2 linked regions of the Planctellipticum variicoloris genome follow. Each later gene encodes a partner of the first gene's protein in a complex. Links are inferred from orthologs where the notes say so. Each region holds a gene or a part of one and is shown on either strand. Other genes may lie near its edges.

Region 1 (5,842 bases):
CGGGATGGCTGTCAGTCGGCAGTGGTTCGATAAGCAGACCAATTCCCGCCGGGAAGAGACGACGTTTGTTGACGTGACGCTGTGGGGGCGGCAGGCCGAAGTGGCGGGGGAATACCTCGCGAAGGGCCGGCCGGTGCTGATCGAAGGTCGACTCCAGCTCGATACGTGGGACGATAAGGAGACCGGTCAGAAGCGCAGCAAGCTGCGGGTGATCGGTGAGTCGATGCAGATGCTCGGCAGCCGCAGCGATGGCGGCGGCGGTCAGGGTGGCGGCGGCGGCGGACAGCGTCGGGATTCCGGACGCCCGGCAGCTCCGCAGCAGCAACAGCCGCAGGACGCGGGAAGCGAATCGTTTTCTGACAGCACTTCCGATTACGGGTACGGCGGGGGTCCGCCGGATGACGAAGTTCCATTTTAAGTCGAGAGACGAGAGTCTGGAGTCGAGTGCCAGGACGGATTCCATGACCGCCGACCATCACAAACACCAATCAACTGACTATAAATAACGAATCACCAATCACCAAAGACAGAAATCATGGCTCGCAAGAACGTCACCGCATCCGGCATGCCCCGCACTTCCCGTCAGGTGGAACTGCTTCTGGCTGAAGACGTGGAATTCCTTGGCAAGCAGGGGGAGATCGTCAAGGTCAAGCCCGGCCATGCCCGGAACTATCTCATTCCGCAAGGATTCGCGACGGTCGCCACCGCCATGAATAAGCGGAATGTGGAACGGCATCGCGAGCAGATCGAAGATCTCCGCAAGCAGCGGATGGCCGATATGGTCAAGCGGGCCGACGCGATCAGCAAGTACAGCGTGACCCTCGAAGCCAACGCGAACGAGGAAGGCCACCTGTACGGCTCAATCATGGGTCCGGACATCAGCAAGGCCCTGAAGGCCGCCGGCTACGCCGTCGAGACCGATCACATTAAGCTGGATGGACCGCTCAAGGAACTGGGGATGTACACCGTGCGTGTGCAGCTCCATCCGGAAGTGAAGACCGAGGTGAAGGTCTGGGTGGTTCCGGCCGCCAAGAAGTAGATCCCGCAGAATCTCGCGAGATTTCCACGATCGCCCGCGGCATCAGTCCGCGGGCGATTTGCATTGGCGGATTGCGCTCGAAAGTTCTTGAGCGGCCGCGTCGACTTGGTAGGGTAGTTCGCCGGCACACGGGTCGGCTGACCGGGGCTGGAGCGTCTTCGCGAGACCCCGGGGCGTTTGGCCGCCGGGGCCGCAGCATCTCTCGCTTCTTCGGGGCACGCATGGATCAGAAGACATTCGCCAAAGGACGGGGCATGGCACGGACGTCGGACGCTTTTGAAGGTCGGCTCCCGCCGCAGAATCTGGCCGCGGAGCGGAGCGTGCTGGGGAGCATTCTGCTCGAGAACAATGCGATCGACGAGGTCGCCGATACGCTGATCGCCGCGCACTTCTACAGCGATGCGCACCAGCTCATCTACACGGGGATTCTGAAGCTCTACGAGAACGGCGTGCGCGGCATCGACGCAGTGACGCTCGCGGAAGAGCTCGATCGCCGGCAGCAGCTCGACGAGGTGGGCGGAGTCACGTATCTGCTGGAGATTCTGGAGACCGTTCCGCACGCGGCCCACGTGCGCGAGTACGCCAAGATCGTCCGCGACCGCTGGATTCAGCGGAGCCTGACGCAGGTCTGCACCGAGGTTCTCCGGGACTGCTACGAGGGGACCGACGATACCGAGGACGTGCTGCAGAAGGCCGAGCGGGGCGTGTTTCAGATTCTGGAGTCGCAGGAGTCGGCGCAGAAGATCGGCATGGACGAAATCATGCTGGATACGCTGGACCGCATCAACACGCGGTTCGACAAGGACGGCTCGATCAGCGGCCTGACGACCGGCTTCAGCGATCTGGATCGCCAGACCAACGGCATGCAGCCGACAGAGCTGGTGATTCTTGCCGCCCGCCCGTCGATGGGAAAGACGGCGTTCGTGGTGAATATCGCCGAGGCGATCGCCTCGGAGGCGGGCGCCGGCGTGCTGATCTTCAGTCTTGAGCAGTCGAAGCTGGAGCTTGCCGAGCGGTTCTTGTGCATTCGCGCCCGGCTGGACGGTCACCGGCTCCGCAAGGGCGAACTGGACGACGCCGAGCGGCACGCGCTGCTCGAAGCCTCCAACGAGCTGAGCAAGCTGCCGCTGTTTATCGACGATCAGCCGGGACGGACCGTGGCTCAGATCAGCGCGATTGCCCGCCGGCTGAAGCGGCGCGACAAGCTGGGGGTGATCGTTATCGACTACCTGCAGCTCATCGAACCAGAGGACAAACGGCAGCCGCGCGAGCAGCAGATCGCCGGCATCACCCGGCGGCTGAAAGGGATCGCCAAGGAAAACATGGTTCCGGTGATCGCGCTGTCGCAGCTCAACCGCGGCGTCGAGCTGCGCGAGGACAAGCGGCCGCGGCTGGCGGATCTTCGCGAAAGCGGGGCCATCGAGCAGGACGCGGACATCGTCATGTTTCTGCATCGCCCGGACGCGTACGATCCCCAGGACCGCCCTGGCCTGGCGGAAGTGGTCGTGGCCAAGCACCGCAGCGGCCCCACCGGCATTGTGAATCTGACCTGGATCCGCGACCAGATGCGCTTCGCCGACTACAGCAACATGATGGAGCCGGGGTTCTGAAAGAAGTGATCAGTGATCCGTGGCTGGCGGTCAGTGAGGGGCAGACGGGCCGCAATTCGGATGCCGCGCTGCGTGGTAAACCCTTTTCGTGTCGAACCTGGTGCGGGCGTTGGCGCTTGTAGTCGCTGGTCGGCGGTTGCGGTTGGGATCTGCGGGGGCTTCGCGGGCGGTTCGTATTGCTTGCGAGGGGAGCCCCGACTCCGTTTGTCGCGACGATCGGACCGGTCGACGAGTGCCGTCGACAGCCGTGCCGTCAGCGTTTTCCCCGCGGCAGGACGCAGATCCGGCTGCGGTGGCGCCCGGCCGAATGCACGCAGCACGCGGGCCACGCTCGTCGATGGGTCGTCGTCGGACTCCGGCTGCGGCTGGCGGGCGTAGAGCAGCAGCGCCCGCAGCCCCAGCAGCGACCAGATCCGTTCGCACGCGGCATGCTCGGCCTTGTGGCTCCGCAGTTTGCCGCACCCGCAGGGCTGCGTGAAGTCCCGCAAGAACGGCTCGATGCTCCCCCGTCGGCGATAGATCTCGGCCACCTGCCGGTCGCTGAGCCGCCTCGGATCGCGCACGCTCGTCACCAGGGACCACAGGCGCCGCGCCCCCCCGGACAACCGCCGGTCGCAGAATCAACGGCGGCGGCACGGGCCGTTGGAATGGATGGTGGGTTGTGGATCGAGAGAAGAGAGAAGACGCTGGCGGGGCTGAAGACTGAAGACGGCAGGCGGGGGCCCAATCTCGTTCGGCACGGTGCTTGCATAATCTATGGCGGCTGGGGGAAGGCGGCGAGGAGTTCTTCGTCGTCGGCCCAGCCGGTCATGTAGAGACAGACCATTTCATACGCTCGACGCGACAGGTGGCCTCCCGTCGCCAGGGCCAGGAGCAGCCCGGCGAGCAGCGAACAGTAGAGCTGGATCTCCACGCCCCGCGTCTTCGCCGAGAGCAGTTGCTGGCAGCCCAGCACCTGCTTCAGAAACCGGAAGAACAGCTCGATCTGCCACCGGCATTCATAGATTAGCACCACCTGTTCGGCCGGGAGATCCAGCAGCGTCGTGGCCAGGATCAGGCCTTCCCGCCCGGTCTGGTCGCTGCGAAGCCGCCCCTGCCTTGCCGAACTTGGTCGACCGGGCACTGGCTCGACGGTGATCCGCCGCACGACGTGATTGGTTCTTGCGGGACTGGCTCCGCTGCCGCCGCCCAGCGCGATCAGTTCATCCGCCACGACCCCCGCGGCGCGATCGGCTTCGGTGAGCGCGGGGAGTTGAACCGCATGACCGTTCGCGTCGTTGACCGGTCCCTCGACCACGCGACCGTCCCCGCGATTGAGCCGGCAGACGTAGTCGCAGCGGGCTTCGACCAGTTCGTTGAACACCACGGCCGAGCGATAGCCCCGGTCCAGAATATAAAGGTCTCCCGGCGCACCGGCGGGTTGCGGTTCGCGGGCCTGGATCTGCTGGAGCGTGACGGCGCGCTCGGAGTGCGGCCCTTTGGCCGGCTCCTCGGTGAGGGTCGAGGCCACGACCCTCTGGTCGTGAATGCGAAGCTGGGTGTGCAGCCGCCACTGGCCTTGAGAACCGCGTCCCAGCCGGGCGGCGATCTGCGGCAAGGCCGACAGCACGGTCCCGTCGACGGCGACGAGACGTTCGACGATCGGGTTGGGAAGGCGTCCCAGCCGACCGCTGCGGCTCACGCGGAACTGATGCCGGGCGAACTGGCGGCGGAGTTCGTGAACGAGTCCTTCCAGGAGCGAGGGATCGAAGACGGACGAGGCCTCGGAGAAGGCCCCGGCCGAGACCTTTTGCCCGCCGGCGAGCTGTTGGACCTTTTTCAGTCCCGAGGCTGCGACGAGCGCCCGGGCGGACTTGAGAACGGGGTTGAAGAAGCCGATCAGGAGGAGCGCGGCATACTGGCTGTAGAACAGCTGCCGGTTGCGAGCGGTGTCGCGTTCTGTCCCGCAGGGAGCCAATCGTTGCAGCAGCGGAAAGATGCGCCGCAGCAGGACGGTCCCGGCCAAAGGACCAATCAGCTCCCGCCGCTCCTCCTCCGTCAGCCCCTTCTCCGCCATCGCCACTCCCTCCGCAGGGAGAAAGACTACAATCTCAATCGGCCTGCGCAAAAAGCGTGCCGAACGAGATTGGGCGGGAGCCTGCCCTAAGCAAAAAGGCGCCCACCGTACGTACCGCGATCGGCTCCGGCGGGGGAGTTTTTTACGTTCTCCCCGCCGGAGTCCGTCTGGCGGTGATGTTGCACCGGTGGAAGTCCCGGCGTTTCAAACACTTGATCAGGTTCGCCGGTCTTGCGGCCGGGTGAACGGGAAAAGCTCGACGTCGAGGCTGTGCGCACACGGGGTGCGCCCCTCGGACCACTCTTGCGAGTGGCCCGTCGCTGGGCCCTGATCAGGCCCGGGTGAAGGGGTCATTCCGGACGCCTGCGGAGGTCCGCAGACACGAGTGCACTTCCTTGACCCCTTCATAAATAGGGGGTTTGTTGCGCGGATTGTTGTAAAGGCTGGAGTGGATTGTGGTTAGTGGATGGTGGATGGGGAGGAGAAGATCGAAGATGTGGTGAGTGGGGAGTGGTGAGTGAGGAGAAGCCGGAAGGCGAAGAAGAAGAGGACGCGGAGCGTCTGAAGAGTGCGTTCCCAGGCGGAGCCTGGGCTGCGCGAAATCGTCAATTGTTGGCGGTCCCGGTTGATCCGGCTTTTGTTCCTGGAAGGACGGGGAGGGCCTGGCGGCGCTGGGCTGTCAGCGACTTGCCTAAGTGGTCGTCGATCCACGCGAGCAGGTCGCGATGCCGCACGGCGTTCAGGGCTTCGCAGATCTTTTCCTCGCTGATCCGCACGACCGACGCGGCCATCCCCAGAATCAGTTTCGTAAAGCCGCCGCGGCTGTGCTGGCCCTGCAAACGCTTGCCCTTGCCGATCAGCGATTCCAGCACTTCGCTGCTGGCCGGCAGACTCTGTCCGGGGAGCACGCCGCTCGACTGCTCGCTCACGAACTCCACCAGCCGCGCCGCCGCACGCTCACCGGCAGGCGTTCGGGCCACCGTCTCCAGTTGCCGGCGCAGCGTCTCGCCGGCGGCGGCGTGGTAGCCCGCCACGCGCAGGAACTCCAGCATGTGGTCCTTGACCGCCTGCAAGTCGTTCCAGTCCACGAGCGCCTCCCGGAAGTCGCGGATCCAGCCGAACTTCTCCTCGAGCCGC
Region 2 (5,817 bases), 2.0 Mb from region 1 along the record:
CCCGGCCTGCAGGTCGGGCTGTTTGTCCCGCTGTTGTTGCTTCTGTTGTTTCTGCTGGCCGGCGAGATCGTTCTGTTGATCTGGGGGCTGCGCCGTCGCGCGGATGCTCCGCCGCGCGCCCTCCACTGGTCGCCGGGAATGCTCAGTCTACTCGCGGCCGGTGCGTTTCTGGCGCATCTGGTTACGCTCTCAACGCTCGATCTGGCTGTCCGTCAGCAGATGGATGTGCTGCGGGCCGAAGCCCGCGTGCAGGCCCAGTCGGTGGCTCCGCTTCCCGTTCAGAACCGCGACAACGCCGCCTTGCTGTATCAGGAGGCCTTCGACGGCGGCCTGCTGGACCCGAAGCCGGCGGCCTACGAAACCTGGCTCAAGGGTTTGTCGGACGACAAAGTGGAGCTTCGACCGGACGACTCCGAGTTTCGCGCATACTTGAAGCAGATTGCGCCGCTGTTGCGGCTGGTTCGCGCGGGAACCAGCCTTCCGGGTTGTGATTTTGGACGAGACTGGAATCGCCCGGCCACCTGGTTGTCCGGAGCGCAGAATCTGCGGGTGCTGGCCCGTGACCTGGCGCTGGAGGCCCGCGCCCGCGCCGCCGATGGCGACGTACGAGGCGCATTGGAGAATGTCCTGGCGATCCACCAACTCGCCGGACACGCTGGCGAGGAGCCGCCAATCATCTCAATGCTCGTCGCCTTTGCCCTGGATGCAATGGCGGCCGAGAGTCTGCAACAGATTCTGTCTCGTGATCCGGTCACTCCGGACGATCTGGCCGTGCTGGCCGACTGGCGGCCGACGCCCGCCACACGACGGCTGCAGCGCGCACTGCGGATGGAAGAAGCCTTCGGGGTGATGACCTTCTGCCAGGTGGCCGACTGGCGCGACATGGATGCCATTCAGGAGCCGCTGGGGCTGAACGGCTGGCCGCCCAATATCAGCCCGGTCTACCGAGTTTTCCTGCTCATCCAGGATCTTGAGATCTACCGCAGATTCATGGTGCGCTGGCAGGAGGCGGCGACGGAGTCGTTTGCGCAGCGCGAGGCGCTGGCGAAGCAGCTTTCCAGCCGGACGACCGCGGGGCCGATGGGGATTATGACGCGGTTGCTGCTGCCGGCGCTGGGGCACGTGCACCAGGCGGCCAGTCGGAACGAAGCCCATCAACGGCTGTGCCTCGCCGCTCTGGCGTGTCATCGGTATCGCCTGCGTCACGGCGAGTTTCCCGCCACTTTGGAATCGCTGCTGGAGGATCCCTCGTTTTATGTGCCGCGGGATCCGTATGACGGGCGGCCGTTGCGGATGGCACGCCAAGGGAAGTCACTGGTTCTCTACTGCATCGGTCCCGACCAGCAGGACAACTTTGGAACGCCGGTTGATGAAACTGGCTTGGGGCCAGGAGATCTCGTCTTCCGGCTGCGGGATCCGGCAGACATCACCGCAAACGGCGAACTTCCGGCAGATGCAGACCGTCCTGAATGACACCGAAGACGGAAGAGCTTCGGCTGCCTGACGGGGAGATTGATCGATTTCGCGACAATCCGGAATGGCGGAAGCGACGAATTCCCGGAAACCAAGTGTCCTTTGTGAGCCATTTCACGGAATCTTGAGCGAATCTTTGGCGATTTCACGCGGAGGGGAATTGGCAGGGCATGCCGGCGGATCGAGCCAGTCGGGATGGGACTTTGGATTCTTAACACTTGTATCCATAAGCAGTTGCGGTTGATTCTCGGGGAAATCGGTGTTTTTCAGGTCCTTGACCGACGTTCTCTGTGGTGTAGAATCCCAGCCGCGGCAGAGAGGTGCCCACGCACTCCGCCGCCTGCTTCAGACCTGCTAGAAGTCAACCCTGTATCAATCCGCCAGAGCGGCTCGGCCTGCCTGCGTTCCCTGATGTGTGAAGCTTGCTCAGTCGTTCCGTAAGGCGCCGTCGTTGACCCCGGTCTCCCCCGAAGAATTCAAAGAGCTGGTGCGCAGTCGCACCGACATCGTCCAGTTGGTGGGCGAGTCGGTGACGGTTCATTCCGAGCGGGGGGGGCGGATGTTCAAATCGCTCTGCCCGTTCCACGACGACCACAATCCGTCGATGCAGATCAATCCCGTGCGGCAGTCCTACCGCTGCTGGGTCTGTAACGAAGGAGGCGACGTCTTTTCCTTCGTCATGAAGCATGAAAACGTCGGGTTCAAGGAGGCTCTGGAGCTGCTGGCCCAGCGGGCCGGCCTGGAAATGCCCTCGCAGTTTCGGGATGCCAGACCTCCGGGTTCCCCGGAACGGCCTCAACTGCTGGATGTCGTGGCCTGGGCCGAACAGGAATTTCACCAGTTTCTGCTGAACGCTCAGGCGGCTCAGCGGGCGCGGAATTACCTGGAATCGCGGGGTTTCACGTCCGAGACGATCGCGCGTTACCGGCTGGGCTATCATCCGGACGACTGGGAATGGCTGCTCAAGCGCGCCTCCGGGCGGTTTTCGACGGAGGTGCTGCTGGCCGCAAAACTGGTCTCCGAGCGCAAATCGGGCTCCGGGTACACCGACTTCTTCGGACTGCTGGATCGGGTGCTGTTTCCGATCCGGGACGAGCGCGGGCGTCCGGTCTCATTCGGAGGGAGGATTTTACCAGACGCCAAGGATTCCAGCGCTGCCAAGTACATCAACGGGCTGGAGAGTTCGGTTTTCGCCAAGAGCAAGCTGGCCTACGGGTTAGATCACGCACGCGAAGCGATCAAGCAGACTGGAATGGTCTGTGTCGTCGAGGGGTACACCGATTGCATCAAGTGCCACCAGGCGGGCGTGTTGAACGTCGTCGGCACGTTGGGAACGGCCCTGACCGAACAGCACGTCACGATGCTGAAGCGGTTTGCACGGACGGTGGTGCTGGTGTTTGACGGAGACGAGGCCGGCGTGCGGGCTGCAGAGAGGGCAATTCCCCGCTTTCTGGCCCAGGACGTCGATTTGCGGATTCTGACGCTGCCGGAGGAGCTCGATCCGGATGAATATCTGTCGGCGTATGGGACGGCGGCCTTTCAGGAACTGATTCGCACGGCGCCGGAGGCTTGGGAATATCAGCAGCGGGTGTTCGTGGAACGTTTCGGGACGGAGAGTTCCGACGGGCGTTTGCGGGTCCTCGAAGGTCTGCTGGAATTGCTGGTTCTTGCGCCTGGGGTGGCAGGAACGGTCAAGGAAAACGCTCTGTTGAGCCGACTACCGGTCAGGCTCGGGATTGCCGAAGGGGAAATTCGCAAACGACTTGGAGAGTTGCGCCGGGTGCGGGATGGCCGCAGCGAAACTTCCCGCGTGCGGAAAGTCGCCGTAGATGGACCAGGTGACGGGGAGGCGCAGGTCGCGCTGCGGGAGGAGATCGTTTCCCTGCAGCGCAGTCAGCGGAAGGACGATCTGCTGGAGTGCGAATTATTGCAGGTCCTCTTTACTTGCCCCCCTATGATTGCAGAGGTCGTGAGTGAGATTGGAGCGGACGACTTTCGACGCGAACCGTGCCGGGAATTGTTCTGTGTCTGCTGCGACCTGTGGGAGCACGGGTTGCCGCCGTCGTTTGAGAAGGTGTTGTCGCAATTGGAATCGCCGCAACTGAAAAGCTTTGCTGTCTGGATTGACGAGCAGGCGCGGTTGCAGAATGTCGAATCGAAGCTGGCGCCGGATGCCGCCGGGTCCGAAGGGGCTGGAGCCCCGCCCAATTTGTTGCAGCGTGTGCTGGACGGTTTCCGATGGCGTCGCAAGCGTGAATCGCATCAGGCCTCGCAGGGTCGTCTTCTGGAACATTCCGAAGGCGCCTCGGGCTTGAATACCCAGACGCGGGAAGCTCTTCAGCGGGCCATGCAATTTCATCAGCAGCGTGCCGCGAAGACATCGTAAGAAAACAGTTTCCGGGGCCGGTTGGCGGCTCAACCGATTCTGCGAAGAGGCTGTGGCTGCCTCCTTCGCCGGACGACCCGGAAATGACTCGTATTTCATTTTTGTTTCCTCGGGAGGAGTTTCCGTGCACAGACTCGACGAGAGTTTGAACCAGTTGATCCAGCTCGGTCGGGGTCAGGGTTATCTGACGTTTTCGCAGGTCAACAATTACCTGCCGGACGAAGCGGTCAGTCCCGAGAAGCTGGATAATCTGCTGCTGGCGCTGGACGAAATCGGGATGGAGATCATTCCCGACGAGCGCGTCGCCAGGCACCAGGAACAGCTTGAGCTGAAGAAGGTCAAGGCCAAGCCGGTCCGTATTCGCGACCTGATTTCCGATGACAAGTCGAAGCGGATCGATGATCCCGTCCGCATGTATCTGACGCAGATGGGGGAAATCCCCCTCCTGACCCGCGAGCAGGAGATCTCTCTCGCCAAGAAGATCGAGATCACCCGCAAGCGGTTCCGCCGCCAGCTTCTCGAAAGCGATTACGCCCTCAAGACGTCGATCGACGTGCTGAACAAGGTTCACAACGGCGAGCTGCCGTTCGACCGGACGATCAAGGTGTCGGTGACGGAGGGGCTGGAGAAGAACCAGATTCTCGGCCGGATGCCCCACAACCTGAAGACCCTCGAACAGCTCCGCGCCAAGTCGATTGCCGCGTTCGAGAAGAAGGTCTCGCCGGACAGCACCGCCGACGATCGCAAGTCCGCCGACGACGAGCTCAAGAACCACCGTCGCAAGATGGTGACGCTGCTGGAAGAGCTGAGCCTCCGGACGCAGCGCCTGCAGCCGGTCATGAAGCGGATGGAGCAGATCTCCCGCCGGATGTGCGATCTGCAGAAGCAGATCGAAGGGCTCAAGAGTCTGCGGTCGGCCCGCGAAGAGCGCGCCAACCTGCAGAAAGAGCTTCACGACCTGCAGATGATGACGCTGGAAACGCCCGAAAGCCTCCAGAAGCGGATGGAGTCGATCTACGAGCGGTTCGCGGCGTACGAACAGGCGATGCGGGATCTGTCGGGCGGCAACCTGCGGCTGGTCGTCTCGATCGCCAAGAAGTACCGCAATCGCGGCCTGAGCTTCCTGGACCTGATCCAGGAAGGCAATACGGGGCTGATGCGGGCGGTCGACAAGTACGAATACCGCCGCGGCTACAAGTTCTCGACGTATGCGACGTGGTGGATTCGTCAGGCGATCACGCGGGCCATCGCCGACCAGGCCCGGACGATCCGCATCCCGGTCCACATGATCGAGACGATGTCCAAGCTTCGCAAAGTCAGCAAGCGGCTGCTGCAGGAGAAGGGCCGGGAGCCCACCATTGAGGAAACCGCGGAAGCCGCGGGCGTTTCGCTGGAGGAAACCCGCCGGGTGATGAAGATCTCCCGCCATCCGATCAGCCTCGATCGTCCGGTCGGCGAGAGCGAAGACAGCTACTTCGGCGACTTCATCGAAGACGACGCCACCGAAAGCCCGGTCAACGCCGCCACGCAGGAGATGCTGAAGGACAAGATTGAATCCGTCCTGAAGACGCTGACGTATCGCGAGCGGGAGATCATCAAGCTCCGCTACGGTCTGGGCGACGGTTACACCTACACCCTGGAAGAAGTCGGTCGGATCTTCAAGGTGACCCGCGAACGCGTTCGCCAGATCGAGGCGAAGGCGGTCCGCAAGCTCCAGCATCCCGTCCGCAGCAAGCAGCTCAAGGGTTTCCTGGATCAGCTCGCCGCGGTCGTCGCGAAGTAACTCGCAGTCAGTCTCTGCACCACGCTTTGACAGCCCGGACGGTCACTCGTTCGGGCTGTCGGCGTTTTGAGGCGGGCTTCGGGATTCGGGTATCGGGCTTCGCAGATAAGGCGAAGAAGCGAGGAGTGGCGCGTGGTCGGTGGTGAGTGAGAAGGGGGCGAGATGCTGACATTGC

What was found.
Region 2: the proteins of dnaB (region 1) and dnaG are in contact, whole or in part, in a crystal structure (PDB 2R6A), measured with the Geobacillus stearothermophilus proteins. The link is inferred for Planctellipticum variicoloris from one-to-one orthologs. Residues at the interface, in WP_033016901.1 of Geobacillus stearothermophilus: Ser13, Glu15, Ala16, Gln18, Glu91, Leu92, Asp94, Ala95, Val96, Pro97, Thr98, Ala99, Ala100, Asn101, Tyr104, Tyr105, Ile108; in WP_049624496.1 of Geobacillus stearothermophilus: Lys456, Leu457, Leu458, Pro459, Ala460, Asn463, Ala464, Leu467, Leu535, Leu536, Ile537, Ala538, Gln544, Glu545, Asp548, Tyr549, His552.

What each region holds. Positions count from the first base shown.
Region 1 is NZ_CP130886.1:5,175,636-5,181,477, forward strand. The notes cover bases 574-3,471. They hold dnaB (replicative DNA helicase), read left to right. Parts: upstream 574-1,293; coding sequence 1,294-2,649; downstream 2,650-3,471. Other genes in these bases: rplI (50S ribosomal protein L9), read left to right, coding at 574-1,039; SH412_RS20135 (transposase), read right to left, coding at 2,619-3,212; SH412_RS20140 (IS4 family transposase), read right to left, coding at 3,404-3,471. Outside these bases: ssb (single-stranded DNA-binding protein), read left to right, coding at 1-418; more of rplI, read left to right, coding at 536-573; more of SH412_RS20140, read right to left, coding at 3,472-4,705; SH412_RS20145 (hypothetical protein), read right to left, coding at 5,311-5,842. UniProt on the Escherichia coli protein: The main replicative DNA helicase, it participates in initiation and elongation during chromosome replication. Travels ahead of the DNA replisome, separating dsDNA into templates for DNA synthesis.
Region 2 is NZ_CP130886.1:7,216,527-7,222,343, forward strand. Bases 1,519-4,391 are described here. They hold dnaG (DNA primase), read left to right. Parts: upstream 1,519-1,924; coding sequence 1,925-3,859; downstream 3,860-4,391. Other genes in these bases: rpoD (RNA polymerase sigma factor RpoD), read left to right, coding at 3,984-4,391. In the rest of the region: SH412_RS28280 (hypothetical protein), read left to right, coding at 1-1,473; more of rpoD, read left to right, coding at 4,392-5,642. UniProt on the Escherichia coli protein: RNA polymerase that catalyzes the synthesis of short RNA molecules used as primers for DNA polymerase during DNA replication.